3 regions of the Rhodococcoides sp. S146-33 genome follow, and region 1 is predicted to be linked to each of the others. Evidence: predicted binding sites of a transcription regulator. Region 1 holds the regulator's gene; each other region holds the start of a gene.
What was found. Region 1 encodes LexA, which represses DNA repair genes until DNA is damaged. Its sites were predicted from a motif close to CGAACANNTGTTCG; they were not measured.
Positions count from the first base shown of each region.

Region 2: the regulator LexA is predicted to act here: its motif matches at 8,224-8,237, upstream of AC5WEY_RS18480 (HNH endonuclease signature motif containing protein).
Region 3: the regulator LexA is predicted to act here: its motif matches at 4,341-4,354, upstream of AC5WEY_RS20160 (HNH endonuclease signature motif containing protein).

Region 1 is NZ_JCAJWY010000002.1:1,093,488-1,104,133, forward strand. It holds gene AC5WEY_RS13680 (PTS fructose transporter subunit IIABC) at 1-1,848, opposite strand, end outside; gene AC5WEY_RS13685 (1-phosphofructokinase family hexose kinase) at 1,859-2,869, opposite strand; gene AC5WEY_RS13690 (DeoR/GlpR family DNA-binding transcription regulator) at 2,866-3,633, opposite strand; gene ptsP (phosphoenolpyruvate--protein phosphotransferase) at 3,805-5,535, shown strand; gene AC5WEY_RS13700 (uracil-xanthine permease family protein) at 5,556-6,827, shown strand; gene AC5WEY_RS13705 (acyl-CoA dehydrogenase family protein) at 6,981-8,123, shown strand; gene lexA (transcriptional repressor LexA) at 8,194-8,871, opposite strand; gene AC5WEY_RS13715 (hypothetical protein) at 9,251-9,646, shown strand; gene nrdR (transcriptional regulator NrdR) at 9,748-10,212, shown strand; gene hrpA (ATP-dependent RNA helicase HrpA) at 10,224-10,646, opposite strand, start outside.
Region 2 is NZ_JCAJWY010000004.1:124,059-134,704, forward strand. It holds gene AC5WEY_RS18435 (sirohydrochlorin chelatase) at 1-544, shown strand, start outside; gene AC5WEY_RS18440 (sulfate/molybdate ABC transporter ATP-binding protein) at 472-1,521, opposite strand; gene cysW (sulfate ABC transporter permease subunit CysW) at 1,521-2,321, opposite strand; gene cysT (sulfate ABC transporter permease subunit CysT) at 2,318-3,211, opposite strand; gene AC5WEY_RS18455 (sulfate ABC transporter substrate-binding protein) at 3,218-4,240, opposite strand; gene AC5WEY_RS18460 (Ms4533A family Cys-rich leader peptide) at 4,427-4,516, opposite strand; gene AC5WEY_RS18465 (hypothetical protein) at 4,693-4,926, opposite strand; gene AC5WEY_RS18470 (glycoside hydrolase family 15 protein) at 5,020-7,065, shown strand; gene AC5WEY_RS18475 (nitronate monooxygenase) at 7,079-8,086, opposite strand; gene AC5WEY_RS18480 (HNH endonuclease signature motif containing protein) at 8,252-9,727, shown strand; gene lepA (translation elongation factor 4) at 9,848-10,646, opposite strand, start outside.
Region 3 is NZ_JCAJWY010000005.1:106,153-116,798, reverse strand. It holds gene AC5WEY_RS20185 (acyclic terpene utilization AtuA family protein) at 1-1,317, opposite strand, end outside; gene AC5WEY_RS20180 (TIGR03084 family metal-binding protein) at 1,314-2,111, opposite strand; gene AC5WEY_RS20175 (endonuclease/exonuclease/phosphatase family protein) at 2,212-3,279, shown strand; gene AC5WEY_RS20170 (ASCH domain-containing protein) at 3,287-3,685, shown strand; gene AC5WEY_RS20165 (VOC family protein) at 3,688-4,203, opposite strand; gene AC5WEY_RS20160 (HNH endonuclease signature motif containing protein) at 4,392-6,248, shown strand; gene AC5WEY_RS20155 (ArnT family glycosyltransferase) at 6,350-8,398, opposite strand; gene AC5WEY_RS20150 (class F sortase) at 8,501-9,007, opposite strand; gene AC5WEY_RS20145 (ice-binding family protein) at 9,188-10,600, opposite strand.

The DNA of each region.
Region 1 (10,646 bases):
ACCGGTGACTGCGCCACCGGCCATCATCGAGGGAATGACGCGGAGTGGGTCGGCCGCAGCGAACGGAATTGCGCCCTCGGAGATGAATGCTGCGCCGAGGAACCATGCAGCCTTGCCGTTCTCACGCTCGGCCTCGGTGAACAGACGCGAGCGAACGGTCGAGGCGAGTGCCATGGCCAGGGGCGGGACCATACCGGCAGCCATGACAGCGGCCATGATGCGCAGTGAGGCGGTGTCGGTGACCGACAGACCTGCAGTTGCGAATGCGTAGGCCGCCTTGTTGACCGGTCCGCCGAGGTCGAAGCACATCATCAGGCCGAGAATGATGCCTAGGATGATCACCGAGGAGCCGCTGAGGCCGTTGAGCCAGTTCGTCAGTCCGCTGGTGATGGCGGCGAGTGGCTTGCCGAGCAGCAGGAACATGATGGCGCCGACGATGAGTGTGGCGAACAGCGGGATGATGACGACGGGCATCAGACCACGAAGCACCGCGGGGATCTTCCACTTGCTGATCCACAGTGCGACGAAGCCTGCGATGAGACCACCGACGAGACCGCCGATGAAGCCGGCACCGACGAGTACCGCCACTGCACCTGCGGTGAAACCTGGAGCCAGACCTGGTCTGTCCGCGATGGCGTACGAGATGTAGCCCGCGAGCGCCGGGACCAGGAAGCTGAACGAGAGTGCGCCGATCTGGAACAGGACGGCACCGAGGTAGGCGAGGATGCCGCCGTCCGGCAGGGCGGTGAGCGAGTTGTTCACGACGATGTCTTCGGCGACATCCTTGATCTCGTAGCCACCGAGCAGGAAGCCGAGAGCAATCAGGAGGCCACCTGCAGCGACGAACGGAATCATGTAGCTGACGCCGGTCAGCAGGATCTGCCGAATGCGAGTGCCCCAGCCGAGTTCGCCGGCGGAGTCATTCGAACCCGCCGCAACCGCCGTGCCGCCGACGCGAGCCGAGTCCGGGTTCAGCGCTGCGCGCAGGGCTTCGGTGAGCATGACGTCGGGTTCGTTGATGGCGCGCTTGACGCCGGAGGAGATGACGGGCTTACCGGCGAATCGCTCGCGGCCCTTGACACCCACATCGGTGGCGAAGATGACGGCCTCGGCACCGGCGATGATTGCGGGGTCCAACGGGGTGCTGCCGCTCGATCCTTGGGTCTCGACGTGCACGGTGACTCCGGCACGCTCGCCGGCTGCAACGAGAGAATCGGCAGCCATGTAGGTGTGCGCAATTCCGGTGGGGCAGGCCGTAACCGCGACGATGTGCTTCGGGGCCGACGCCTCTGCCGGGGTGGCGGCCGCGCTGTGCTTGGCGGTGGACACCGTAGCTGCCGAAGCCGTTGCTGCCGTAGCCGCTACGGCGGGCTTTGCTGCGGGGTTGATGACACCGTCGACGAGCGAGACGATCTCTGCTGCCGAGGACGCGTTGCGCAGCGAAGTGACGAACTCCGGCTTCACCAGTGCTCGCGCCAGGCTAGAGAGCAGTTTCATGTGTGCCGAACCGGCACCGGCCGGAGCAGCGATCAGGAACACCAGATCTGCGGGGCCGTCGGGGGCCCCGAAATCGACCTTGGGGTTCAGGCGAGCGAAGCCGAGCGACGCGCTCGTCACCGACTCGGAACGGCAGTGCGGAATGGCGATGCCGCCGGGCAGGCCGGTGGCCGACTGTGCTTCGCGAGCGAGTGCTGCGTCGCGCAGGGCGTCGGTGTCGGTTGCGCGACCCGCAGCTGCCAGGACGCCTGCCAGGCGTTCGATGACGGCAGCTTTGGATTCGCCCAGATCGGCGTCGAGGAGGATCAGATCCTCGGCGATGATCGGCTGATCTTCGGTGGGGCTGGACATGTGAGGGCTCCTAGATACGGTTCGAAGAAGGGGAGAGCGTGGACGGGGTGACGGACGTGGAGATGTCGAGCGCGCGAACCGTCACCGATGTCGGGTGGGTCTGCTCGGGCAAGGGAAGCGTGGTGCCTGGAAGTGCGGTGGCGGCCGTTCCGTAGGCGACGGCGCGGCGAAGTTTGTCTGCGTCGGAGCAGTTTTCGGCATCGGCGAGGATGTAGCCGGCGAGCGAGGAATCACCTGCACCGACCGTACTGACCGCGGTGATCGGGGGCGGGCTGGCGTACCAGGCACCGACGGGGGTCACCAAAACGGCTCCGGCGCTGCCGAGCGTGGCCAGCACTGCGCCGACTCCTCGGCCGAGAAGGATCGAGCTGGCGGCGATTGCCGCAGTGGGGTCACCCTGTGCTGCAGCACTTTCCAGCTCCTCGGAATCGTACCCGGTCAGTTGGGCCAGCTCCTCGGAATTGGGTTTGATGAGGTCCGGCGCCGACGCCGGAAACGCTGCTGCGAGAGCAAGCAGGGGTTCGTCGGACGTGTCGACGGCGACCTTCGCAGAGGTGGCCCGCAGTGCAACCACGAGCTCGGCGTACCAGTCGACGGGCAGTCCGGGCGGGAGGGAACCCGACAGTACGACCCATTCGGCGTTCGTTGCGAGCGAGAGGATCCGCTCACGCAGCTCGGCACGGGTCTGCTCCGACACCGTGGCGCCCGGCTCGTTGATCTTGGTGGTGGTACCACCGATTTCGCTGACCGTGATGTTGGTTCGGGCGGGCCCCGACGTCGGAACCGCAGAGAACTGCACTCCTTTCGCGTCCATCGCGTCGAGCAGTGGGTCGCCGACGTTTGCCGGGAGAACCGCCAACGCCTCGACTCCGGAGCCGCCGAGGACACGAGCGACGTTGACGCCCTTACCGCCCGGGTCGGTGGCCGACGTCGATGCCCGGTGCACGCCACCGCGGACGAGCGGTGCGTCGAGTGTGACCGTGCGGTCCATACTCGGGTTGGCCGTGAGAGTGACCATCATGCGATCACCACCTCGATTCCTTTGTCGCTGAGATTTTTACGGTCGATGTGCGTGATGTCGCTGTCGGTGACGATGACGTCGATGGACTCCACTCGGGCGAAACTCACCAGGTGCTCGCGGCCGATTTTCGACGAATCTGCCAGTACGACAACATGATTTGCGGCGTCGACCATCGCGCGCTTGACTGCGGCCTCGTCACTGTCCGGGGTGGACAGTCCGTGCCCGACGCTGATGGCGTTGGTGCCGATGAACGCGACGTCCACCCGCAGCCATTCGAGGGCTCGCAAGGCTTCGTCGCCGACGGCCGCCTGAGTGGTTCCGCGTACGCGTCCGCCGAGCAGACGAAGATTGATGCTCGGCATGGTTGCGGCCCGAGCGGCAATCGGCACCGAGTTTGTCACGAGCGTCAGCTCGCGATCGTGGGGTAGTAGCCCCGCCAGCCGGCCCGTGGTGGTGCCGGCGTCGAACACGGCGCTGCCGCCCACCGGCGGCAGGAAGGACAATGCCGCGGCTGCGATTGCGTCCTTCTGGTCTGCCCGAGTGAATTCGCGCTCGGAGACTCCGGGCTCGAGTGTGGTCAGTGTGGACGCGGGTACTGCTCCACCGTGGACGCGGCGCACGACTCCCATGCGGTCGAGAGTGGCGAGGTCGCGTCGCACGGTTTCGGTGGTGACGCCGTACGTGGCAGAAAGATCGTTGACGGAGACGCGGCCGTGCGTACTGATCAGTTCGGCAATCGCGTGCTGTCGTTCTTCGGCGTACACCTGCGTCTCCTTCCCGGTTGATGTTGCTTTATGTTGTTTTACGCCCGTGTGTGTTGACATGTCAAGGCTTTGGAGTAATCTCGGTCACAACACAGGTAAGCAATTGAGTTCGCCACAGCTCGCCGAACAGTACGAAGACCTTTTGTTCACGCAGGATTCGAGGAGGACCACATGACGGGATCGGTTAGCACCGCGTCGACCGGACACGCAGACACGACAGTCGATGCTGCCGGAACCGGAGCAGCGGAGACGACACTGCGCGGGACGCCCGTGGTGCCCGGTGTCGGATACGGTCCCGTCATTCGCCCCGGTGCCCGTCCGTCCATTCCGGCCGACACCGGCGAGGTGGCCGAGGCCGATCGGGAGTCCGAGAAGGCCGTGTTCGATGCCGCAGCGAATGCCGTCGCCGCTCGACTGCGCGGTCGTGCGGAGCTCGCGACGGGAGCGGCGTCGGAGGTTCTGTCGGCAAATGCTGCAATGGCGACCGATCGCGGATGGCTCGGTGCCGCTCGCTCCTCGATCGCCAAGGGCAGTTCTGCCGTCACTGCGACGGCCGCGGCCACGGAGAAGTTCGCCGCCATGTTCACTCAGCTCGGCGGTCTGATGGCCGAGCGAGTGACCGACCTACGCGACATCCGCGACCGCGTGATCGCCGAAATTCTCGGTGTTCCGGAGCCCGGTGTTCCCGTGCCGGCCGAGCCGTCGATCCTGTTCGCCGACGACCTGGCTCCGGCCGACACCGCGGGCCTCGACCCCACCCTGATCGTCGGACTTGCGACCTCACTCGGGGGTCCGACCAGCCACACCGCGATCATCGCCCGCCAGCTCGGTATCCCGTGCATCGTCGCCGTGGCAGGCCTCGATGACGTCGCCGCAGGCACGAACGCATCTGTCGACGGAACCAGCGGCCGCATCGACCTCGAACCCGACGCCGACGCGGCCCGCTCTGCGGTGGTCTCCGCCCGCGACGAACTCGACAGAGTGTCGCAGTGGGTCGGCCCCGGCAGGACTGCCGACGGGCACGCGGTCGACATCCTCGCCAATGTGCAGGACGGTGCGGGTGCCCGTGCGGCGCGATCGAGTGCGGCGGACGGTGTCGGTCTGTTCCGCACCGAACTGTGCTTCCTGGATCGCGATTCCGAACCCACTGTCGACGAGCAGGCCGAGATCTACGCCCAGGTGCTCGACGCCTTCGAGGGCAAGAAGGTCGTCGTGCGCACCCTCGACGCCGGCTCGGACAAACCGCTGAGGTTCGCCACTCATCCCGACGAGGCCAACCCGGCACTGGGCATTCGTGGCATTCGCATCGCCGAGGCCGATCGCGGCATTCTGTATCGCCAGCTCGACGGGATCGCTGCGGCAGCGAAGGCAACCGACTCCTCCCCGTGGGTGATGGCCCCGATGATCGCGACCGCGCAGGAAGCGAAGGACTTCGCCGCCGACGTTCGTGAGCGTGGGCTGACGCCCGGCGTGATGATCGAGGTGCCCGCTGCGGCACTGCTCGCCGAACACATCCTCGAGCACGTGGACTTTCTGTCCATCGGCACCAACGACCTGGCTCAGTACACGATGGCCGCAGACCGCATGTCTGCTCAGCTCGCCGGTCTGACCGATCCGTGGCAGCCCGCGGTATTGGCCCTGGTCGCGCACACTGCCGCCGCCGGTGCCAAGGCCGGTAAGCCGGTCGGAGTCTGCGGCGAGGCCGCGGCCGATCCGCTGCTGGCCTGCGTGCTGGTCGGACTCGGCATCACCTCTCTGTCTGCTGCGTCGGCGGCCGTCGCGCACGTGGGTTCCAAGCTGGCCACGGTGACGCTCGATCAGTGCAAGGCCGCAGCTGCGGCTGCCTTGAAGACCGACAGCACTGCCGCCGCCCGAGAGGCAGTGAGCGCGATCCTCGGCTGACGCAATAGTCTTTTCCCATCATGAGAAATCTGGGTTGGACGCTGCACGGAAACGGAAGAACCGTCGAGGCCGGGGCGGTGGTGGCACCGGACGAGCGGCTGTCGTGGCCGCGCACCATCGGTATCGGGATGCAGCACGTCGTCGCCATGTTCGGTGCAACGCTGCTCGTTCCGACGATCACCGGCTTCCCGGTCTCCACGACGCTGTTGTTCTCGGGCATCGGAACGGTGCTGTTTCTCGTCATCACCAGAGGCCGCGTGCCCAGCTACCTGGGGTCGTCCTTCGCATTCCTGGCTCCACTCGGTGCCACCCAGGCCAACGGCCCGGCCGCGCAACTCGGCGCCGTGCTGTGTGTCGGTGTCGTGCTTGCGGCCATCGGCTTCGTGGTCAAGTTCGCCGGTCGGCGAGTTCTGGACGCCGCGATGCCGCCGGTGGTGACCGGCGCAGTGGTCGTGTTGATCGGACTCAATCTGGCCCCGGCCGCAACGACGTCGTTCGAGGCGCAGCCCTTGATCGCTGCCGTGACGCTGGTTGCCATTCTGCTGGCCACAGCCGTGGGACCCGGACTGCTGGGCCGGCTCGGGATTCTGCTCGGCGTCGTGGTCGGCTGGGTCTTCGCGGCCGTCACCGGGGGAATTTCGCAACTACGCCTGGATGCCTTGAGCGCCGCGAGCTGGATCGGCTTGCCCGAGTTTCGTGGACCGTCGTTCGAGCTGTCGGTGATCCTGGTGGCGTTGCCCGTAGTCATCGTCCTCGTGGCCGAGAACGTCGGACACGTCAAAGCAGTCGCGGCGATGACCGGCAAGAACCTCGACGACGTCGCCGGTGACGCGCTGATTGCCGACGGGTTGGCGACCACCCTGGCCGGTGCTGCCGGCGGCTCGGGTACCACCACGTACGCGGAGAACATCGGGGTCATGGCCGCCACCCGCGTCTACTCCACGGCCGCGTACTGGGTCGCGGCCTTCACCGCGATAGTGCTCGCGTTCTCGCCCAAGTTCGGTGCCCTCATCTTCACCGTTCCCGACGGGGTCATCGGCGGGGCAACACTGGTTCTGTACGGACTCATCGGGCTGCTGGGCGTTCGCATCTGGACCGACGCCAAGGTGGACTTCGCCGATCCGGTCAACCTGATCGTCGTTGCCGCGGCACTGGTCGCGGGTATCGGCGACCTCACGCTGTCGGTCGGTTCGGTCGAACTCGGCGGAATCGCGTGGGGTTCGCTCGGCATTCTGGTCGGTTATCCGATCGTTTCGGCGCTCGCGAAAAGTACCGCGTCTCGGCGGACGTAGCGGGGGCGGTCACGGATCGCGCACGTTTTGGTCATCGACCCCCGGTGCACCGCGAAAGTAGTCTTGAACGGTGACGTCAGTCGCACCGACGACCGCGCTGTGACACCCCTTTCTCGCGGTCGACGACGGTGCGCACCGAACAAGGAGATCTGCGTGGAACGCACACTTTTCGAGCCCGAGCACGAACTGTTCCGGGAGTCGTACCGGAAGTTTCTCGAACAGCACGTAGCCCCCAATCACGCGAAGTGGGAAGAGCAGAACATCGTCGACCGCGGCGTCTGGGTCGAGGCCGGCAAGCAGGGCTTCCTCGGAACGGCCGCACCGGAGGAGTTCGGTGGCGGTGGCGTCAAGGACTTCCGCTACAACGCAATCGTCACCGAGGAAACCACCCGCGGCGGCTACAGCGGCATCGGCTTCACCCTGCACAACGACGTCGTCGCGCCGTACTTCATCGAGTTGGCGAACGACGAACAGAAGCAGCGCTGGCTCCCCGGATTCTGCTCGGGTGAGCTGATCACCGCGATTGCCATGACCGAGCCGGGCACCGGAAGCGACCTGCAGGGCATCAAGACCAAGGCCGTTCGCGACGGCGACGACTGGGTACTGAACGGATCGAAAACGTTCATTACTAACGGAATCAACGCCGATCTGATCATCGTCGTGGCGTGCACCGACCCCGAGAAGGGTGCCCAGGGCTTCAGCCTGCTGGTCGTGGAGCGCGACATGCCAGGTTTCGAGCGCGGCCGCAATCTCGACAAGATCGGGATGAAGGCCCAGGACACCGCCGAACTCAGCTTCACGGACGTTCGCGTGCCCGCAGCCAATCTGCTCGGTGAAGAAGGCATGGGCTTCATCTACCTCATGCAGAATCTTCCGCAGGAACGGCTCTCGATCGCTGTTGTCGCCGCCGCGGCCATGGAATCGGCCCTGGACATGACCATCCAGTACTGCCGAGATCGCAAGGCCTTCGGTAAGTCGATCGGCAAGTTCCAGAACACCCGCTTCGTGTTGGCGGAGTTGGCCACCGAAACCACCGCCACCCGCATCATGGTCGACAAGTTCATCGAACTGCTCAACGATGGCAAGTTGACCGTGCAGGAAGCCGCCATGGCGAAATGGTGGACCACCGAGAACCAGGTCAAGCTGATCGACCGGTGCCTGCAGTTGCACGGCGGCTACGGCTACATGAAGGAATATCCGATCGCCAAGGCCTACATGGATTCTCGGGTGCAGACCATCTACGGTGGCACGACCGAAATCATGAAAGAGATCATCGGCCGCGGATTGAATCTATGATCCGCTGATCCGAAAAGCACGAGGGCCGCAGCACACTGTGCTGCGGCCCTTCGCGTTTCGGTGCTGTTCTCTACAGCTTGCGCATCACGGTGACGACCTTGCCGAGGATGGCAGCGTTGTTTCCCGGAATCGGCTCGAACAGCGGGTTGTGCGGCAGCAGCCACACCTCGCCCTTCGACCGCTTGAACGTCTTGACGGTCGCTTCACCGTCGATCATCGCCGCCACGATGTCTCCGTTGTCTGCCACGGATTGCTGACGAACCACCACCCAGTCGCCGTCACAGATGGCTGCATCGATCATCGACTCGCCCACGACCTTGAGCAGGAACAGCGAACCCTGACCGACCAGCTCGCGGGGGAGCGGAAACACGTCCTCGACGGCTTCCTCGGCCAGGATCGGTCCACCGGCGGCAATTCGTCCCAGAACCGGCACGAACGTCGGCGTCGGCAAGCGATCCTGTTCCTCGGACGATCCGTCGACCGCGGCAGCAGCCTGATCGGCCTGTACCTCGTCGAGTCCGCGGACGTCGACCGCGCGAGGGCGGTTGGCGTCGCGCCGCAGGAATCCTTTTCGCTCCAGAGTGCGCAACTGATGGGCAACGGACGACGTCGACGTCAGGCCGACGGCATCACCGATCTCACGAATGCTGGGCGGGTAGCCGCGCTCGGTCACCGAAGCTCGGATGACCTCGAGCACCTTTCGCTGTCGCTCCGTCAGGCCGGCGCTGATGTCGGTGCCGACTTCCATGGCCTTGGGCGTCGGTTCCGCGGCAGGCTTCCCTGCGGCGGCCTTCGTAGGCACGGACGTGGTCGCCTTGGAACCGGTCGTCTTGGAACCCGTGGTCGACCTCGTCGAGGTCTGGTCCTTCATGCTGTCGGCCTCCTGCTGGTGTCCTGGATCCGGTCTGCGTGGTTCGGTCTGCGCGGACTGGAGTTGATGGTGTCGACTCGTGTGGCGTGTGGTTTCTGACACGAATCTAGCGTGTATCAGCTGTTGAATCAAACATCTGTTCGACTCGTGTCGCGTTTTCTGCAGACTTTGTCGGAGGCTCGTGATAGAACTTCGAACAAGCGTCCATCGAACGCCTGATCGAACAATCGATCCAACGAGCGAAGACGAGGTTCCGATGACCATCATCACCGATCGCCCCACCACCGCAGGTGTCCGTAGCCGGTCCACTGTCGTCGAACGTCGTCGCCGTGCTCGTCCTGCGTTGCGGAGCTCCATCGCGATGCGCGGTGCGTACACGACTCCGTGCCTGCCGGTTCTGGAGTCGTCCTGGACCGATGTCACCGACCGCGAGGCAGCCGATCGCGACTTCGACGAGACCTCGGCGCACTTCGCCGGTCAGCCGGTCCGGCTGCGATCGCTGGTGCTGTGGGTGCTCGCAGCCGTCGTCGTTGCCGGTGGCCTGATCGGCATCGCGAACCTACGAGCCGATGCGCCCGGCGCTGGGGTGCAGCCCGCAGGCGTCGTCGAGGTTCACGACGGTGCCGTGGTCGAGTACGCGCCCGGCAGATGACCACCGGCCCCATCGCACACGCCGATGACTGAGTATCCTCGACTGATTGCTCCGACACGCATGTTCGATGTCGGCGCATCGGCTACGACGGAGGCTCCTTCATGCATTGCCCGTTCTGCAGGCATCCCGACTCACGCGTGGTCGATTCGCGTGAGATGGACGAGGGGCAGGCAATTCGGCGTCGTCGCTCCTGCCCGGAATGCGGTCGGCGATTCACCACCGTCGAGGCCGCCGTGCTCGCAGTCGTGAAGCGGAGCGGAGTGACCGAACCGTTCAGCCGTGAAAAAGTCGTCAAAGGAGTGCGCAGGGCCTGCCAGGGCAGAGATGTCGACAACGACGCGCTGAATCTCTTGGCTCAGCAGGTGGAAGACGCCATTCGTGCCGCCGGCTCCGCCGAAATTCCCAGTAACGAGGTGGGGTTGGCCATTCTCGGTCCGCTACGCGACCTCGACGAGGTCGCGTATCTGCGATTTGCGTCCGTGTATCGCTCGTTCAGTTCGGCCGAGGATTTCGAGAAAGAAATCCACGAACTGCGCAAGCACCGCGAATCTGCGGACATCGACTGACGGTTCGACCTTCAGCGGGCCTCATCCGCGATTGCCTTCTCGATGCGTTTCTCCGAGACCGGATACGCAGTCCGAATTCCTTGCGCGAACAGCCCTACCCGCAATTCTTCGATCATCCAGAACAGCTCCTGCACGCCAGCGCTGTTCTTTCGGCCCTCCGGAAGCGAATCCAGCAGCCGCCCATACGAGGCGTAGACGCGGTCGAGTACGTCCATCGCGGCCGCATCACGGCCTGCGCTGCTCGGAAGTGTGGCCAACCTCTTGGTCGCCGCAGCGAGGTATCGCGGCAGGTCTGCCAGCCTGCGTGAACCGAATTCGGTGACGAACCCGCGAAAGATCAAGCCGTCGAGCTGTTCCCGAACATCGTCGGCGGGCTCACCCGAGGACACCTGTAGCTGCGCCGACAGCGCGAGAGCTGCCGTCAGCACGGGACG
Region 2 (10,646 bases), on a different contig from region 1:
GGTCGACCTCCCGGAGCTACTTGCCGACGCACGTGCCAGACATGCGCATGCGTCGATCGTGCAGGCCGACGTGCTCGGCGACGACAACCTGCTGATCGAGGCAGTCCGTGACCGCATCCTCGATACCGATGTCGCACTGAAGGATCCGACCGTGGGTGTCGCATTGGCTGCGGTCGGATCCTCGGTGGCAGCGGCGAATCAGCGAACCCGAGTGGTAGCCCAGAAATTGCTCGCCGGGACGAGCTGGGCCGGGGCCATCACCTGTTTCGCAACGTCCGTCGAGCCGTCTCCTGACGACGCCGTCGCGCAGTTGCGCACGATGGGTGCCACTCGCATCGTCGTGGCACCGTGGTTCCTGGCCCCGGGACTGCTCACCGACCGGATCGAAGCATCACTGTCGGATCGACCGGACGTGGTGCACGCCGACGTGATCGGAGCTCACCCAGCTCTGGCCGAGCTGGTATCGCGTCGCTACGACTCGGCCGTTGCCCGATCCACATCGGTGGCGTCGGCGATCGTCGGCACACGAGTCGCTCGCACGTAGACGGTCTCGCCCTCGCGAAGTCCGAGTGCTTCACTGTCGCCTCGGGTGATCTGCGCGGCGAACAGTTCACCGGTCGCCGCGTTCTTCAGCTCGACCTTCACCTCGAAACCGAGATGCACCACGCGCTCGACCACGGCACGCGTCACGCCGGCCGATTCTGCAGTACCGCTGGCCTGGGCCTGCGCCAACGACGGATCACGCCCGACGCGAATGTCGTGCGGGCGCACCAGAAGTCCGTTCAACTTGGCCACCTGCCCCAGGAACGACATGACGAAGTTGTTGGCCGGTCTGTCGTACAGATCCTCCGGGCTGCCGACCTGCTCGATTCGACCCTTGTTGAGCACCGCGATCCGATCCGCGACGTCGAGGGCCTCCTCCTGGTCGTGGGTGACCAGAACCGTGGTGACGTGCACCTCGTCGTGCAGGCGACGCAGCCACGTACGTAGATCGGCGCGCACCTTCGCGTCCAGCGCACCGAAGGGCTCGTCGAGGAGCAGCACCTGCGGGTCCACCGCGAGAGCGCGAGCCAGCGCCATACGCTGCCGCTGTCCACCGGAAAGCTGCGCCGGGTAACGACTCTGAAAGCCCGCCAGCCCGACGATCTCGAGCAGCTCGTCGACCTTCTTGGCGATCTCGGCCTTGGGGCGCTTGCGGATCTGCAGACCGAACGCCACGTTGTCTCGCACTGTGAGGTGCTTGAACGCCGCATAGTGCTGAAAGACGAAGCCGATCTCGCGGCGCTGCGGGCTGACCCATGTCACGTCCTGGCCGGCGAGCACCACCCGACCGGAATCGAGCTGTTCGAGGCCGGCGATCGAGCGCAGCAAGGTGGACTTGCCCGAGCCGCTGGGGCCGAGCAGCGCCGTCAACGAGCCCTTGGGGATGTCGATGCTGACGTTGTCGAGAGCAGCGAAATCGCCGTAGTGCTTGTTGGCACCGACGACGGAGATCTCGATCTCGGACGATTTCTCGGTCATTACTTCGTCCTCTTCTTGTCGAGAACCGTCATCAGCAACAGCACGATGACGGCGATCGCCATCAGCAGCGTGGACGCGGCGTACGCGCCCTGTTGGTTGAAGTCCTCGTACCGTGAATTGACCAGCAAAGTCAGTGTTTGCGAGATTCCGGGCAAGTTGGTCGAGACCATGATGACCGCACCGAACTCGCCGAGAGAACGTGCGACGGTGAGCACGACGCCGTAGGTCAGGCCCCACCGGATCGCCGGAAGGGTGATGCGCCAGAACGTCTGCCAGGAGCTTGCACCCAAGGTCGATGCTGCTTCTTCCTGCTCTTCGCCTATCTCGTACAGCACCGGTTCGACTTCGCGTACGACGAACGGCAGCGTCACGAAAATAGTCGCTATCACCATGCCGGGAAGCGCGAAAATCACCTTGAAGCCGAGACTTTCGACGCCTCCGAACCACCCGTTGGCACCCCAGAGAAGAATCAGCGCGACACCGGTGATGATCGGCGACACCGCGAACGGCAGATCGACGATCGCCTCGAGCACGCCTTTGCCGCGGAACCGCCCTCGTACCAACGCCAGCGCGGTGACCACACCGAAGACGACGTTGATCGGTACCACGATGGCAACGATCAAGAGCGACAGCTGCAAGGCCGATTGTGCCGCGGGAGTGGTGATCTGCTCGAAGAACGACACGACGCCGTCTTCGAACGTTCGGTACAGGATGGCAGCGAGCGGAAAGAGCACGAGTACAGCGAGATAGATCAACGCAATCAGGCGCAGCGACAGTTTTACGGGAAGACTGATCTTCACGAGAGCTGCTCCTCCCGTCTCGCCAGGCGGTTACCGATGATGCGAAGCACGAACAGCACAGCGAACGCAATAGCCAACAACACCACCGAGATTGCCGCGGCGTCGATCGGCCGGTCGTATTCGATCAGCTCGCGAATGTACTGCGAGGCAACCTGCGTGTCGTCGGGGATGTTGCCGCCGATGAGCACCACCGACCCGAATTCGCCGATCGCGCGGGCGAAGGCGAGGCCCCCGCCCGACAACACCGCGGGGAGCAGCACGGGCAGAACGATGCGCCGAAAGATAGTCCAGTTGTTGGCTCCGAGCGACGCGGCCGCCTCCTCGACGTCCTTGTCCAACTCGATCAACACCGGTTGCACCGCACGGACCACGAACGGCAAGGTGACGAACAACAGCGCAACGACGACCGCGGGCTTGGTTGCGTTGAACACCAAGCCGATCGGACTGGCCGGGCCGTACAGCGACAACAACACCAAACTGGCCACGATGGTCGGCAAAGCGAACGGCAGATCGATCAGGGCGTTGACGAATCGTTTACCCGGGAACTCGTCCCGAACGAGGACCCACGCGATGAGGGTGCCCAGGAACAGATTGATCACTGCGGCCGCGACGGAGACGACCAGCGTCACCTTGAACGTGGCGATGGCGCGGGATTCGGTGATCGCGTCCCAGAATCCGGCAAGGCCGGCGTCGAAAGACTGAACCGTCAACGCGGCCAGCGGAAGCAACACGATGACGCTGAGCCACAGCACGGCGACCCCGAGGCCGAGTGGTCCCACCGACCCGGGGCCCCTGAACTTTCGGCCTTCCCGCCCGGCACGATACCGAGGTCTCGTGCCGGGAGGGACGGGCGAACCCGCAGCTGCGGCTTCGGTGGTCGAAGATGACATCGATTTCTACCGAGTACTTTCCTGATAGATCGTCGCGATTGCGCCGTTGTCGCCGAACAGATCGGTGTCGACCTGAGTCCAGCCGCCGAGATCATCGATGGTGTAGAGCTTTTCGGGAGTGAAGAACTTGTCGGAGTACTCCGAGGCGATGTCCGGGTTCGTCGGGCGGAAGCCTGCCTCGGCCCAGATCTTCTGTCCCTCGTCGGTGTAGATGAAATCGTTCAGCGCATTGGCCCGATCGAGGTTGGCACTGCTGTTGATCACTGCCACCGGATTGTCGATGCGGAACGTGACAGGAACGTCCACGTGCTCCACCTGCTGACCCTGCTGATCGATGAGAAGTGCCTCGTTCTCGTAGCTGAGCAGCGCATCACCCTGCCCCTGCAGGAAGGCTTCTGTTGCCGCGCGGCCGGATTCGGGCTGAACCGGGAAATGATCGGAGACGAGGGTACGAACGAAATCGAGACCGGCCTGCTTGTCCTGGCCGCCGTTACTCTTCGCCGCGTACGGAGCGAGAAGATTCCACTTGGCCGAGCCGGAGCTGAGTGGACTGGGGCTGATGACCTGAACGTCGGGCTTTATCAGGTCGTCCCAGGTACGAATGTTCTTCGGGTTGCCCTCACGCACGACGATGGTGACCACAGAACCGAACGGCACGCCGCCGTAGGCATTCTGGTTCCAGTCCTCGTCGACCTTTCCGGCCTTCACGAGTCGAGTGATATCCGGTTCGACCGAAAAATTCACGATGTCGGCGGGTGCGCCGTCGGCCACCTTGCGGGACTGGTTGCCCGAGGCACCGTAGTCGGCGTTGATGGCGGTGCCCTCACCATTCTCGGTGGCCGCAAAAGCGGGACCGATTGCGTCCCAACCGTTCTTGGGGACGGCGTATCCCACCAGGGTCAATGCGGGACCGCTGGCGGTGTCCGATCCGCCGCCGACGACGTCACTCGATCCACCGCCGCACGCGGTGAGAAGAAGTGCTCCCACGGCGGCGAAGGTCGTCAGCAGGTAACGAGAGCTATGACTCATCGAAAGATGGCCTTTCATGAATGGTGTGTACGGAGAACGAAGTGGTCGAAGTAGTCACTCCCCGAGTCGAACCGGACACCACATCGGCAGCGCGACATCACCATGGCTGCAGCGGGAAACATGGACGACCCACGTCACGCGAGGCGGACACACGGATCGAGAAAACCGATTCGACGGAGGAAAGAATCAACAACAGTCGATATCGGCGACTGCCAACATGCCGACAGCAATCAACGCCAACTGATGGCGGACGCGGTACTCGGCGGCAGAAGACACGGTCAGAAATCTAGCAGAGGTTTCGGACGGACTCTAATTCAGCGGACGCGCCCGGCGACTAGACGGCGCAGCCGTCCGCCGAGTCGTTGTGACGGGGCCCTACCTCGTGAGCAGCCAGGCGATGACAACCAGCACCAGCAGCGCGATGAGCGCCAGCGTTACCCGAGACCGTGGCATTACTGTCCATCCTTCGTCGTGGTGGAGGCGGTACCCGTCGAATCCGCCTCGCGAGCAGCGCGAGCGTCGCGGCCGAGCAGGCGTAGGACCACCGCGAGCACTCGATCGAATACTCGCGCCAGCAGGAACGCCGTCGGCACGATGACCAGCAGCACGACAGTGGCCTGCGGTACGAACGGCAGGCCCGTCACCCACAGTTCGACGCCGTCCCACCATCGCGCAACCGGTTCCACCCTCGCAGCTTAAACCAGCACGTCCGGTGCTCACGCCACGCCGATCGACGACCAGCAGTGGACGACTGCCTTCGATAAGTCGATGATTACGCCATGACGGCATTCGAAGACGTTTCGCCCGTGCCTCCGGTGGCCGACGAGCCCGCGATGGGATCGGGCCATCCGGGGTTGGGCGGGATCGAAGTTCAGGGCGCATTGGGCAGTACCGATGCACCGGTGTCCACCCTGACGTCCTACCGCAGCGCCTTTCCGCCGATCGACGACTACGCGTTCCTCTCGGACTGCGAGACCACGTGTCTGATCGCGCGCAACGGATCCGTCGAGTGGATGTGCGTGCCCCGGCCGGACTCCCCCAGCATCTTCGGCGCAATTCTCGATCGCAGCGCCGGTCACTTTCGCGTCGGCCCCTACGGTCAGTCGGTCCCTGCGGCGCGCCGCTATCTGCCCGGCGGTCTGATCGTCGAGACCACGTGGCAGACCGAGACCGGTTGGTTGATCGTGCGTGATGCATTGGTGATGGGCCCGTGGCACAACACCGATCAGCGCTCTCGCACCCACAAGCGCGCACCGAGCGACTGGGATGCCGAACACATACTGCTGCGCACCATCAAATGTGTCAGCGGCACTGTCGAATTGGAGATGAGCTGCGAGCCCGCCTTCGACTACCACCGGGCACCCGCGAACTGGGAGTACACCGGCAAGGTGTACGAGGAGACCACCGCAACCTGTGAGGCGAGCGCGGACGGTGACCAGCCCACACTGAAGCTGACCACCAATCTTCGGATCGGGATCGAGGGCCGTGAGGCTCGAGCTCGAACCCGAATGACCGAGGGCGACAACGTGTTCGTCGCGCTGTCGTGGTCCGACCTCCCTGCGCCGCAAACCTTCGAGGAAGCTGCGAGCAAGATGTGGCGGACGTCGGAATGTTGGCGACAGTGGATCACGATCGGGCGGTTCCCCGACCACCCGTGGCGCGGCTACCTCCAGCGCAGCGCGTTGACATTGAAGGGACTGACCTACGCGCCCACCGGTGCCCTGCTGGCGGCATCGACCACGTCGCTCCCGGAAACGCCGGGTGGAGAACGTAACTGGGACTACCGCTACACCTGGGTCCGCGATTCGACGTTCGCACTGTGGGGCCTCTACACCCTCGGACTGGACCGTGAGGCCAACGACTTCTTCGCGTTCATGTCCGACGTGGCGACGACGGCGAACGGCGAGGTCAATCCGCTGCAGGTGATGTACGGCATCGGTGGCGAGAAGACTCTCGACGAGAGCGAGCTGACGCACTTGTCCGGATACGACGGCGCGCGGCCGGTACGCATCGGCAACGGTGCCTACGACCAAGAGCAGCACGATATCTGGGGCACCATGCTCGACTCCGTGTACCTGCACGTCAAGTCACGCGAGCACGTCCCGGAATTTCTGTGGCCGCTGCTCAAACGTCAGGTCGAGGAAGCGATCGCCAACTGGCGCAAACCGGACCGTGGCATCTGGGAGGTACGCGGCGAACCGCAGCACTTCACGTCCTCGAAGCTCATGTGTTGGGTCGCGCTCGATCGCGGCGCCAAGCTCGCCGACATCCACGGCGAGAAGGACTACTCGGACCAGTGGAACGAGATCGCGGACGAGATCAAGGCGGACATTCTCGAGCACGGCATCGACTCACGCGGAGTGCTGACCCAGCGCTACGGCGACCCGTCGCTGGACGCGTCGTTGCTACTGGCACCGCTGCTCCGGTTCCTACCGGCCGACGACGAGCGAATCCGTGCCACGGTGCTCGCCATCGCCGACGAGTTGACCGAGGACGGATTGGTTCTGCGCTACCGTACCGACACCACCGACGACGGCTTGGCCGGTGAGGAAGGAACGTTCACCATCTGCTCGTTCTGGCTGGTCTCCGCCTTGGTGGAAATCGGTGAACTCCCCCGTGCGAAGCACCTCTGCGAACGGCTGCTCGGTTACGCGAGCCCGCTCAAGCTCTATGCAGAAGAGATCGATCATCGCACCGGCCGTCACCTCGGTAATTTCCCGCAGGCATTCACGCACCTCGCTCTGATCAACGCAGTGGTCCACGTCATCCGAGCCGAGGAGGCACAGGCATCGGGCCACTTCCAGCCCGCTCACTCCAACCCTTGATCGAGTAGAGGTTTCAGCGGCCTAGCTGCTTCGCCCAGTCGGCGATCAGCTCGGCCGCGGGCTTTGCCTGAGCGCGGCGATGGCCGGTACCTGCCCACATCGACAGTCCCGACGGGTCGCCCACTGCTGCTGCCTTCGCGCGCATCGGCGCGGTCAGGTAGTGCAGATCGGGATACGCCAAGGGAGCGACGTCCGAGTTCGCCTGCATGAATTCGTTCACCAGACCCCGCGCGGGACGGCCCGAGAACGCCCTCGTCACTGCGGTGCCCGGAGCCAGTGTGAGCTGTTCGCGGTGCACCGGTTTGGTGCCGGCCTCAGGCGTGTTCAGGAACGCTGTCCCGAGCTGCGCGGCATGGGCGGCACCCGAATCCAGCAGTGGCGCAATGTCGTTGCCGTCCATCAACCCACCCGCTGCAATGCGAGGAAGTTCCGAGATCTCGCGGATCGCCAACAGCAATTCGGCCAACGGTTCGTCCGGGGACGACCCGTCGAACGTACCCCGATGTCCACCGGCTTCGGGCCCCTGCACAACGAGGGCGTCGACGCCGTTGGCGGTGGCCACCGACGCGTCGGACGCGGTGGCGACGGTGGCCCACACCTCGGTCCCGACGGCGTGCAGTTGGGCTACCTCGTCCGCATCGAACGTCGCGAACGTGCTCGAGACCAGCGGTACCGGGTGCTCGAGCAGCCATGCGAACTTCTCGGCGTAGAAGTCGTCTCGTCGCAGCAGCTCCCCTGGTTCGGCGTCGAACCGCTCGAACCACGGTGCCAGGTGCGCGGCGTAGCTGTCCACGTCGGCACCGGACGGCTCCTCCGGCAGAAAGAGGTTCACACCGAACGGCAGGCCCCGCACCGAATCGATTCGTGCGGCAAATGCTTCAAGTGTCAGCAAGGCGCCCGCGATCATGCCTATCCCGCCCGCCTCCGAGACCGCGCGAGCGAGCTCTGGAGTACTGGGGCCACCCGCCATCGGGGCACCGACAACGGGCACACGGAGCTGCTTCAAGATCGGCGTAGTCACAGGTTCGAAATGTACTCGCCGGCCACGGCCCCGTCTGTCGCACCCGACATGCGTCCGCTATCACACGCCACCGACAGAATCGCGGTATCGAATTCTTCTGCAGAGCAATAGTTTTCGATTGCAACATCATTGTGTATCGAATACATGTTCGATACACTTCACCCCATGACGACCGCGATCTGGCAACTGAGCGAAAGCGAACTCCTCGCGGCCGCCACCGCGGCGTCCCATGACATTGAAGTGCTCGAAGCCCACCGCATCGCCCTTGTCGCCGAAATCGACACCCGCGTCTCCCGCGAGAAACTCGGCTTCCCCGGACCCGCCGGCTGGCTCACCTCCACCACCCTGCTCTCCCCCGGCAAAGCCACCAAAATCGTCGCCCTCGCCCGCGGACTGAAGAACTTCCCCGATATCGCCGACGCCGTCGACACCGGCGGCATCTCCATCGACCATGCCGCCCTGATCCTCACCTTCGCCGAAACCCCACCGAAGAACCTCCCCCAAGAAGGCCAGGACCTCGCCCGAGCAGCACTGCTGACCGCCGCCACCGGACCCGAAGCCCGCACCGGACCACTGCGCGCCGCGATCACCACACTCCACGACACCTACGGCGACAAGAAACCACCCGACGACACCGACCGCAACGAACTCTTCGCCTCCACCACCCTCAACGGACGTCTCGTGGCGAAGATGGATTTCGACGCCATAACCGGAGAAAAGTTCCTCACCGCGCTCTCACCGTTGACCGAACCCCGCCCCGCCGCCGACGGCACCCCCGACGAACGCAGCCCCGCGCGGCGCAGAGCCGACGCCTTCGGACACATCCTCGACCGCTACCTCGCCTCCAGTAACCGACCGACCGAAGGCGGGGAAAAGCCGCACGTCAACCTGCACATCACCTTGCGCGACCTCACCAACCTGTGCCGCACCATGAACGCCGACAGCGACTCCGACTCCGACTCCGACTCCGACTCTGACACTGACACTGACACTGACACTGACACACCGAACTACGAGAACGGCAGCACCGCAACCGAATCCCACTGCAGCGGCGGTGGCGGCGACGGCAGCAGCAGCAGCAGCAGCGATGATTGCGGCAGCGGAAGCGGCGACGGGTGCGATAGTGGCAGCGGCGGGGGTTGCGACAGTTCGACCGGACCGGCCGCCGACCGCGGCGCGTATCGGGACCTGTTCGGTGACGGCACCACCGTCGGATGGCTCCCCTGGATGGGACCGCTCTCCCGCGAGACCTCCCGCCAACTGGCCTGCGACTGCATCCTGACCGCGATCGTCATGGACGAGAACGGTTCCCCGATCAACCTCGCCCGCACCGCCCGCACCGTGAACGCGAAACAGAAACGCGCCCTCACCGCCCGCGATCACGGGTGCGCGTTCCCCGGCTGCGGCAAACCCGCCGCCTGGCCAGAGGGACACCACATTTGGCATTGGACCGACGGCGGCCCCACGGACATGAACAACCTCGTGCTGCTCTGCGGATTCCATCACCGACTCATCCACCACAGCGACTGGGAAGTCTTCATCGGTACCGACAACCACCCCTGGTTCATCCCACCGGCCACCGTCGACCCCTACCGACAACCCCGACAATCCCACGCCCGCGCCGGCCCCCACATCGCCTGAGCACACATAAAAACAAGCCAGCCCCGCACCGAGAACACGGTGCGGGGCTGGAAAAGGTTGTGTCACAGCTACTTCGATACGAGCGAAGACACCTCGAAGTTGCCGGAGCGCATGCCTGCCCTACTTCTTGGGCTTGTCCGACGAAGACTCCGAGGACAGTGCGGCGACGAAGGCTTCCTGCGGCACCTCGACGCGACCGATCGTCTTCATCCGCTTCTTGCCCTCTTTCTGCTTCTCGAGCAGCTTGCGCTTACGGCTGATGTCGCCGCCGTAGCACTTGGCCAACACATCCTTACGGATCGCCCGGATGTTCTCGCGGGCGATGATGCGCGATCCGATGGCGGCCTGGATCGGCACCTCGAACTGCTGACGCGGAATCAGTTCCTTGAGCTTGGTCGTCATCTTGTTGCCGTAGGCCGCGGCATTATCCTTGTGCACGATTGCCGAGAACGCGTCCACGGCCTCACCCTGCAGCAAGATGTCGACCTTGACCAGCGCACCGGCCTGCTCGCCGATCTCCTCGTAATCGAGGCTGGCGTACCCGCGGGTGCGGGATTTGAGGATGTCGAAGAAGTCGAAGATGATCTCGGCCATCGGAATCGTGTAGCGCAACTCCACACGGGTCTCGGACAGGTAGTCCATGCCGCCGAGCTCGCCACGTCGTCCCTGGCACAGCTCCATGATGGAGCCGATGAACTCACTGGGCGAGATGATGGTGCACTTGACCATCGGCTCGAACACTTCCCGCGCCTTGCCCTCGGGCCAGTACGACGGATTGGTGACGATGTGCTCGGCACCGTCTTCCATCTCGACGCGGTAGACCACGTTCGGCGAGGTCGAGATCAAGTCGAGGTTGAACTCCCGCTCGAGTCGTTCGCGGGTGATCTCCATGTGCAGCAGACCGAGGAAGCCACAGCGG
Region 3 (10,646 bases), on a different contig from region 1:
CGGTTCATCGAGGCGTTCCAGTGCCCGCGTTTCTGTCGACGGTGCGATGGTGCTTTCGGTGCCGTCGGCGAGATGCGCGACGTGCGGCACCTGGGCCGCGTCGACGAATCCTGCCGTGAACACTCCGTACGGCGCTCCGTTTCCCGGCGGGGCGGTCACCGAGAATCCGGGGTAGCTGGCCAGTGCGAGTTCGACTGCAACCGCAGAGAACTGACGTCCAACGGCATCGGGGTTGCTGTCGCGAGCCACGCAGCGCAGTAGGGCGCTGGCCGTCTCCTCGGTCTCTGCGTCCGGCTTGTCGGTGCGCACCAGTGTCCAGTCCAATTCGGTTGGCCGTGCGGGGAGCCAGGACTCGAATTGACGCTGTGCAAGTGCCGCTTTCGCCTCGATGTCGAGACCGGTGAGCACCATCGTGAATTCGTTGCGGAAACCGCCTAGCGCATTGAGCGAGACCTTGTAGGTGGGCGGCGGCGCTTCACCGGTCACGCCGGTGATGGACACTCGATCGCTGGATTCCTGTGTCAGGATCGCTGAGTCGATCCGTGCGGTGACGTCAGGGTTCGCGTAACGCCCGCCGGTGATTTCGTACAGCAGCTGAGCGGTCACGGTACCGACGCTGACGGCACCGCCGGTGCCCTCGTGCTTGGTGATGACGGACGAACCGTCGGACTCGATCTCGGCGATGGGGAACCCTGGACAGGACATGTCGGCGATCTCGGTGAAGAACGAGTAGTTGCCGCCGGTCGCCTGAGTTCCGCACTCGATGATGTGGCCCGCGACGACGGCACCGGCCAGGGCGTCGTAATCGGTCGGCGTCCAGCCGAAGTGCGCCGCAGCGGGTCCGACGATCACGCTGGCATCGGTGACGCGCCCGGTGACGACGACGTCGGCACCGGAGTTCAGGCATTCCACGATGCCCCACGCGCCGAGGTAGGCATTTGCGGTCAGCGGGTTACCGAGGCCGAGTTGGGCAGCTCTGCCGAGAAGGTCGTCGCCGTCGACGTACGCGATTTTCGCACCGGAGTCGAGTTTCTCCAGCGCCTCGGCCAAGCCACGTGGATTCAGACCACCGGCGTTGGCGACGATCTTGACGCCTTTGTCGAGCGCCAGTCCGAGGCAATCCTCGGCCTGGCGCAGAAAGGTTTTGGCGTAGCCACGAGTCGCGTCCTTCATCCGGTCGCGGCCGAGGATGAGCATCGTCAGCTCGGCGAGGTAATCACCGGTGAGGTAGTCGAGTTCGCCGCCCTCGAGCATCTCGCGCATGGCTGAAAGACGGTCCCCGTAGAAGCCCGAGCAGTTGCCGATTCGTACGGTCATGCGTGCTCTCGTCCCGATCCTGGAGGGCCTGCGAAGGCTTGGGCGATGGTGAGCCAGTGTGCGGCGTCGAGTCCCTCTGCGCGGATGTCGAGGTTGTCGCGATGAGCGCGCTGGGTGACGAGGAGGCAGAAGTCGAGGGCCGGGCCAGTCACGCGTTGCACAGCGTCCTCGGGTCCCCAGGTCCATAGCTCGCCCGACGGCGCGGTGAGTTCGATGCGAAACGGTTCGGTGGGAGGAGTCTGCTGGTTGACGGCGTAAGCGAAATCCCTCGTGCGGACGCCGATATGAGCGACTCCACGGATTCTGTCGGTGGGAACGCGCGTGACGCCCAATGCGTCCGCGACATCCTGGCCGTGGGCCCACGTTTCCATCAATCGCGCTGTGGCCATGGACGCCGCACTCATCGGCGGTCCGAACCAGTCGATCTTGGTTCCGGGCGGCACCTGCACAAGAGCGTCGGTCATGGCTCGACGGCGGGTTCGCCATGCGCTCAACAGTTCGGGATTGCGGGCTTCTTCCTCCGCAGCCTCGTCGACGAACCCGGTGGGGTTTTCCCACGCTTTCTTCAGAGTGAGGGCGAACTCCTCCTTGGCCGCGGTATCGCCGGATGCTGCGGACGTGGTTCGCTCCGCGACGTGATCGGTCCACGACAGATGTGCGATCTGGTGCGCGATCGTCCAACCCTCGGCCGGTGTCGGTGCCGCCCACTGCTCCGATGTCAGTTCGGCGACGAGCGCATCGAGGTCGTCGCCCTCGGCACGGAGGTCGCCGACGAGTGTGTCGAGGTCTGCCATGGGTCCAGCTTCACAAAGGCACGAGAAAAAAGCAAGCACGCTTGCTTGTTAATTCGTAACCTTACGTTCGTTTGCCGTCTCTACGGTGCGGAATGTGAAAATGTCGAGACTCGCAGCCGTCGCCGTTACCCTCGCCTTCATGACTGCCGGCTGTTCTTCTGCGGATCCGTCTTCCACGGACCCGACCCCCGACGAACCGTCGAGCATTCGGGTGGCGACATTCAATGCGAGCCTCAATCGGCCCGCGGCCGGCCAGTTGGTGACCGACCTGCAGGGTGAGAACGCTCAGGCTCGCGCTGCGGCCGATGTGATCTCCACGAACTCTCCGGATGTGCTGTTGGTCAACGAGTTCGACTACTCGGGCGACGATGCGGTGAAACTGTTCAACGACAACTATCTGGACAAGCAGTACCCATATTGGTTCACGGCGCCCGTGAACACCGGGGTCGACTCCGGACTCGACCTGGACAAGGACGGCAAGCTCGGCGGCCAGGGCGATTCCTGGGGTTTCGGCCAATTCCCAGGTCAGTACGGCATGGTCGTGTACTCGAAGTATCCGATCGACACCGAATCGGTGCGCACGTTCCAGAACTTTCTGTGGAAGGACATGCCGGATTCCCTGCTGCCGCGTGATTACTACGGAGAGGCGTCCGACGCGCTGCGACTGTCCAGCAAATCGCACTGGGACGTGCCGATCGACGTGAATGGCAAGACGCTGCACGTACTGGCCTCGCACCCCACTCCCCCGTCGTTCGATGGACCCGAGAACCGCAACGGCAAACGCAATCACGACGAGATCAGGCTCAGTGCCGACTACATCTCGGGTGCGGACTACCTGTACGACGACAAGGGCGTGCGCGGCGGACTCGACGAAGGAGCGTCGTTCGTCATGCTCGGCGATCAGAACAGCGATCCGGTCGACGGCGACTCGGTGGCCGGTTCCATTGCGCAGGTTCTGGATTTGTCCCGCGTTCAGGATCCCGCGCCTGTATCCGACGAACACGGAACGGACACAGCTGATTTCGCGGATCCGACGCCGGGTGACCTTCGAGTGGACTATGTGTTGCCGTCCGACGATCTCACCGTAATCGACTCCCAGGTGTACTGGCCGAACCAGGCCGAGCACCCCTCGGACCATCGACTGGTGTGGGCTGATCTCGAATTATGATGCGTAGGTGACGGATCTGCCGATAGTCGAGTTCGCCTACCCGGGCCCACTTCGAGACACGCTGGTTGCGGCCGTGCTGTCCGGCGCGAAGACCAGCACGGCAAGCCTGTTGGTTCAGTACGCCGACGAGGAGCTGCCGAGCGTGGGTGATCGCGGCGCGGTGGTGGATTCGGCGGGTGTCGTGGTCGGAGTCACCGAGACCACGGGTGTCGATATCGTTGCGCTGAAGGATGTTTCGCTGCGACATGCCCTTGACGAGGGTGAGGGGTACGCCGATGTGGCGCAGTGGCGAGCCGGACACGAAAGATTCTGGCAGTCGGCCGAGGTTCGCGCGGAATTGGGAGATCCGAACTTCACGGTAAACGACGACACTCAGGTGGTGCTGGAGCGATTCACCCTCGTGTGAAGTCAGGGTCCGCCGTGTTCCGTCGGTTCGATGCCTACTGCTCGGAGGGTTGCCGCTTCAGCGCTGTCCGGATCATACGGCCGTGCCGCTGTCATGATGACCCGCACATTCTCCGGAGTGTGGATCTCGAGCTCGACGGAATTCCACAGTCGAGTGTGCGGCCCGGTAGCCGAGCCGGGTCGGATTTGGGCGCAGGCCTGGGCGATGGAATCGAGCTGGTCGAGGACGCAGGCGAAGCTCACCGTCATTGCCGGCAGTCCGGCCGACCGCTCCGTCGGCACGAGCAGAACATCCTGAAACACCCAGCGGCGCAGATGAACCAATTGACCGGGAATTGTGAAGAGTTCGAAGAAACCGAGAGCTCGGGTCCAGAATTCGGTCGATTCGGCGAGATTCGCGGTGGGGACGGTGACGAACATCGGCATGCCGTACAGGCCACGAAACAGCTCGGGCGCGGCGGTGTGTGGGCCCGGAATCGGTACTGGTCTCACCTCGAAGGCGGGGTAGTTCTCGGTCATGTCCACCATCCTGAAGCCTGACGCGGCGTCAGGGTCAAACGGTGTTGTCGGTGGGTGGGTGTATAGGCAGTTCCACGCCAATCCTTATCCATTGCAACGTAATTGAGTTTGACGGATCGTTCACACTCCAGTACTATCGAACGTACGTTCTATTAATCGCTGAACATCTGCCGGGGGGCGAAGACACAGTGACCACATCTGCACGCAGCCGATTCGCGGCCTATCTCGGGCCGCAATCGAAGCCGTACATCGCGCCTGCTTCGTTGGCCGAGATTCGGGATGTCACGATTCTGGAGAATCAAGCGTGCGCTCGGAAAGTGGCTCTGGCTGCCGCCATCTGGGACACGTGCATTCATCAGAACGTGCTCGTGGGTGACGTCATTCAGGATGCGGGCAACTATGCAGCCTCCGAAATTGCGCACGTTCTGGGCTGCTCGAAGACCGTCGCGAACACGTACGCCGAGGTCGGGATGGACCTTCGGCTTCGGCTTCCCGCCATCGCCGCCGCCTTCGATGCCGGCGAACTGGATTTGCCTCGAGTCCGTGCGATCTACCGCTGTACCCACAATCTGACGCAGGACGCGGCGACAGCCGTCCAAAGGGAGGTTCTGCACGCTGCCCGACGCCTGTCGCCCGGGCCGCTCGCGACCGAAATCTGGTCGATCATGTACCGCATCGCACCCGAGCAGGCTGCCGCTCTACGCAAGGACTTGGAACGGCACACCAATGTCACTTACATCGACAAAGATGTGCTGTCGACGCTGAAGGCCGACCTCACTGCCGCCGACGCCGCCGCTGCCTGGCAACTCATCAACGAGATGGCCGCCACCGTCTGCCGACACGATCCGCGAAACAAGGGTCAGAAGCGTGCGGCCGCGTATGTTGCTCTGCTGCAGCAGGAATCGTCGATGGCATGCATGTGCGAACCCGATGACGACAACCCCTGCACGGCCGATACCGCGCGCCCAGATCGGCGTGCGCCGCTCACTGTCATCACGGTCGACCTCGCCACTCTCGCCGGTCTGCTCTCCAATCCTGCTCACTTGGCCGGCCACGGCACCATCGATGCCGAGTACGCCCGAGAGCTCGCCGACAACGCGCACTGGCAGATCCTCCTTACCGAAGCCCGCAATCTGGCGGAGAAGTTCGGATACGGCGAAGACTTGGAATCGCTCATCGACACCGACGTGGAGGAGGGCACCGCAACGGATGGTGTCGAGCAGACAGACCGGACCGACACACAACAAACCGACACTGCAGGATCCGACACTACGGAGTCCGACACCGCAGAGTCCGCGTCCGAAAGCACGTCTGCACCGTCGGACACCGAGACCAGGGGTAGCTGCTCTATCAAGCCCTCACGCATGGTGTTTCACGCACTGGGGCGTGGACGTCGCCGAACGGGCGGTGCAGTTCCTCGACCGCCTCGTCCGCAGAATGCCCCGCGTCCACCGCGGAACAACTGTGTCGCCACGCCGTATCGCGGCACGTACACCTTCGTAGCCGAACTCGAAGCGGCGATTGCCGCCGATCCCTCACTCGGGTTCGCGCTGTATCCCGACGGTCACGGCGGTCTCGTACTGCCGCCGCCCGGTGCGCTCGTTTATCGCCCCACTACCGCACTCGCAGAACGCATTCGATACCGCGACCGCACGTGCCGGCATCCGGGCTGTGACGTCCCGGCTCAGCAATGCGAGATCGACCACATCGTGCCGTATTTCCATCGCGATCCTGCGAACGGTGGGTGGACCATCGACACCAATCTGCATTGTCTGTGCCGCTATCACCACAGCCTCAAGACGATGGGTTTGTGGACTCCCGTGATGCTGGCCGAGGGCGTGGAGTTCTGGCTCTCGAACGCCGGCACCACAGCGATCACTGTTCCCGGAACGACCCAACTCGCAGACATGAGCCATCTGCCCGCCGTATATCGCAGGCCCAAAGGTGAAGCTGTACAGGCGGATACCTCGAGCCTCGAAATTGTCCAGCCGCTGCCCGCGCCGGTACCTACATCAGCACCCGACGATAATCCCCCGCCTTTCTGATCGATATTGGGTATTGGGTCAGTACACAAAAGTTCCACCGCAGTCGACGTGTCTGCGGTGGAACAGCTGTGCCTTCTGGGTGTCGTTCTGTTCGGTCGGTGTCAGCCGGTGTAAGTGCTGAGGTCGTACACCGTCGCACTGCCGACGGTGCTGGCGGTGAAGTTCGCCTCGACCCACTCCTGAATCTGCGAGGAGGTGCTCGTCGAGTCGCCGCCCATGCCCCCGCGTGCCATTCCATCACCCATGCCTCCGGATACGTAGTACGCGACTTCGTGATTGGAGACGTACTCGATGAACTCGTCGAGCGAGGGTGCGGGATCGCCGCTCCAGCCGCCGATCGCCATCACCGCGGTATCGGACGAAAGCTCGTACCCCGCTGCAGACTGCGAACCGTTGACTGCAGCAGACCATCTCGTCGTTGTGGACTCGAGCAGAGCCGTCAACTCCTCGTTGGTCTCACCGCCCATGCCACCGCCCATGCTGGACATACCGCCAGGCAGAGTGCCGGTGCCGAAGCCTGCTGGGAGATCGGCAGCATCAGCAGGCATGCCCGCATCATCGCCCGGCATTGCGTCGCCCGACACTGCTCCACTCGGCATCCCACCGGTCGGCATCCCGCCCATGCCGCTGTCGCTGACTGCACCGGTCGGGCCTGCGGTGGGGACGGATCCGCTGTGCGCGTTCGTCGTCGTAGCGATGGCATACGACGTGCCACCGCCGAGACCGGCCACTGCTCCGAGGATGAGCGCAGCCGCAGTGAGCTTTCGGTACTGCCCGGCGAGCAGGATCATCACGGCCGCAACAACGGTTCCCACCAACAGGATCCACTTCAAGGCCGGCAGCCAGTCCGCGTTGCGGTGTAACAGCACCCAACTCCAGACACCAGCCGTGATCATAATCGTCGCCCTACCTGCTCTGGCCCATATTGATTCGCGTCGAAGCCAGAGTGCGTAGCCGCCGGTTCCGATCATGCCCGCGATGGCAGGGGCAAGAGCCACGGTGTAGTACGGGTGAATCGTGCCGGACATGTAACTGAAGATCAGCGCTGTCACCATGAACCAACCGCCCCACAGAATCAGGGATGCACGCAGCATGTCGGTCCGCGGCGCTCGGCCGCGAGCGATCAGACCCAAGACCATTGCCACCAATGCCGCAGGAATCAGCCACGAAATCTGGATTCCCATCTCACTGCCGAACAATCGATCCAGACCGGTCGACCCACCGAAGCTCGATCCGGCTGCACCGGAATTCATTCCGCCCGGTGCCCCGCCACCGCCGCCGGTGTTACCGAAGATTCGGCCGAGACCGTTGTATCCGAGCACCAGATCCATCACGGTGTTGTCGGTGGACCCGCCGATGTACGGGCGCGCACCTTCCGGCCACAGCTGAACCGCCACCACCCACCATCCGGCGGCGACCACCAATGCCGCGAACGCACCGACCAGATGCAGCAGTCTTGCGCGCAATTGCGCCCGTCCCGCAACCAGATACGTCAACCCGAAGGCTGGTAGTACCAACAAGCCCTGCAGCATCTTGGTCAGAAACGCGAATCCCAGCGCCACGCCGGCGAAGGCGAGCCACATGGCGGCCCGTCGACCAGCAGTGGTCTGCAGAGAGCGCACGACGAAGTAGCCGCCGAGCGTCATGAGGAGAACCAGCAGCGCGTCGGGGTTGTCGAAGTCGAACATCAGCGCAGCTGCAGGAACGGACGCCACCGTGAAGCCGGCGAGCAAGCCGGCGGTGGGATTCGCGACTCGCTTGACCGCGGCATACACCGTCGCCACCGCGGCGACACCCATCAGGGCTTGGGGAAGCAGCAAACTGAAGCTCGAGAACCCGAACAGACGGGCCGACAGTCCCATCACCCATAGCGCGGCCGGTGGCTTGTCCACGGTGATGAAGTTTTCGGAATCCAGTGATCCGAAGAACCACGCCGTCCAGTCCTTGGTGCCTGCCTGCACAGCCGCGGCGTAGAACGTGTTCGCATAACCACTTGCGGTCAGGTTCCACAGGTACAGAGTTGCGGTGGACGCGAGCAGAACAAGAAGCCCGAGCAAGTGTCGGCGGCGATACCACCACATGTCCTGCCTGGACGGCTGGCGGGCATGCGACGGAGGCATCGCGGCCGGTCGGTCGATTTGGGCGGTCATCGCACATCCTGTTCGTCGAAGTTGTCGACTACGAGAATGTGCGACGGACCGCCGGTCCGGCTGGGAGCAGCCTGCGAGGTTGCTGTGAGCGAGCGAGCTTGCTCAGACGCGATCGGCGTACACGACGATGTTGTCGTCGTAACTCGAGATATCCGAGTCGAACTGTCCGCCACAGGTGATCAGTCGCAGGCCGGGATGATCGATGTCGCCGTAGACCTTGTCGGTGGGAAACGAGTCTTTCGGATACTGCTCCACCGCGCTGACGACGAAGCGAACCGTACCGCCATTCTGGTCCGTGACGGTGACGTCGTCACCCTGCGCGAGATCCCGGAGTCGGTAGAAGACTCCCGGGCTGCCGCCCCAATCCACGTGTCCGGCAAGGATCGACGGCCCCAGTTGGCCAGGGATCGGCGACCCCGTGTACCAGCCCGCGGGAAAACCACCCGGCGGAACTTCCATCGAACCGTCCGAACGAAGACCCAGATCCATCACGTCGGAGTCGACGTCGATCGCCGGAATGTCGATACGGGCGGGAGGTGACCCGGCCACCGATGAATTTGCCTGCGCTGCAACCTCATCGGTAGAAGTATCCGGTGCCTGCGTAGACATGGCCGACGACGGTGCGGTGCGCTCCGGAGGCGCTTCGTCCGAAGGCGTTGCGCAACCGGTAAGAAACAACAGGAGCATGAAGCAGGCAGCGGCTACTGCCCGCACCACGACCCGGGAAAGGATCGGGGCGCGGGCAGATTCAGCCGGAGGTGCGTACTCCCTGGCTACGGCTTTCACAGATCAGCGCCGACGACGCGTCATCAACGTGACCGACACCGCGCCGACAGTGAGTAGAGCGAGAAGGGTCCACATCGTCACGGCCACCGAGTTGGCCGGCTGCGTGACCGTACTGCCGTCACCGGTATCGACACCGCCGTTGGGAATCTGTGTGATCTGCCCACCCGGGTTGTACGTACCCGGCTGATCCGGGCCACCGGGTGTGGTCGGCTGGTTGGGCTGATTCGGGGTGTTCGGGGTGTTCGGGGTGTTCGGGGTGTTCGGGGTGTTGGGTGTGTTCGGTGTGTTGGGTGTGTTCGGGGTGTTGGGTGTGTTGGGCTGATTCGGGGTGTTCGGCTGCTCAGGCACATTGGGGATACCCGGAATCGGCGGGATCGTGATGCCGGGAATCGGAGGAAGGCCTGGGATCGGGGGTACTTCGATGACGATCGGCGGCGTTCCGCCACCGTCGCCCGGGGTGCCCGGTGTGCCGCCACCATCACCCGGGGTGCCCGGCGTACCGCCACCGTCACCCGGGGTGCCCGGCGTTCCGCCACCGTCGCCCGGAGTACCGCCACCGTCACCTGGAGGAGTCGTGGTCACCGGAGGAGTCGTGGTCACCGGAGGAGTCGTGGTCACCGGAGGCTCGGTGATCCCACACTCTGCATTGCTGATCGTGTTCGAGTCGAGGGTGACTGCGCCGGTCAAAGCCAATAGCCGTCCCCGCACATCGGCATCCGTCGTCGCAGTAATCGACGCCTGCGCCATGACCGTGCCGACGAAGTCCGTGTCGGTACCAAGAGTGGCCGAGCTTCCGACCTGCCAGAACACGTTGCACGGGCTGGCCCCGTTGATCAGGGAGACACTGCTGTTCGACCCTGTGATGAGAGTGGACCCAGCTTGGAAGATGAATACGGCAGCGGAGTTTCCTTGGGCGTCGAGCGTCAGTGGTAGAGACCCGGTCAGTCCGAGTGTGTCGCCCTTGTACAAACCGGCATACCGCGTGGTGCCCCCTAGCTCGACTGGGACCAGTTCGGGACCCGACCTGTTGGCAGCATCGGTATATGCAACCTGCAGAGCAGCTTTCGCGTTCCGAGCCCGTTCGTTCTTGTCGTCGATGACGCCGTTGGTAATTTGGCCCTGCAGCAAGCCGCTGACGCTGGAAGGTTGCCCGTCACCCGGGCTCACACCCACGGATCCGGATATCGCAGATCCGCCCGCGTCGGTCACGGTGGAGCCGGCAAGTATTGCGTACGGATCTGCTGCACCGAGGTTGACGGTGGGAACGACGACTGCAGCTGCTTGAGCGTCGGCCGCCGATGCGTTGACCAGCATGAGCGCGCTGGTTGCCAGCGCTACGGTGCCGACGAGAGGAATCAACGCCGAGCCCTTGCGTCGAGAGGTGGAGGATGCAGGGCGGTGTTGCGAAGCGTACATGATGTGTACCGATCTGCTGGAGGGGGATTCGCATGAGAATTGTTGT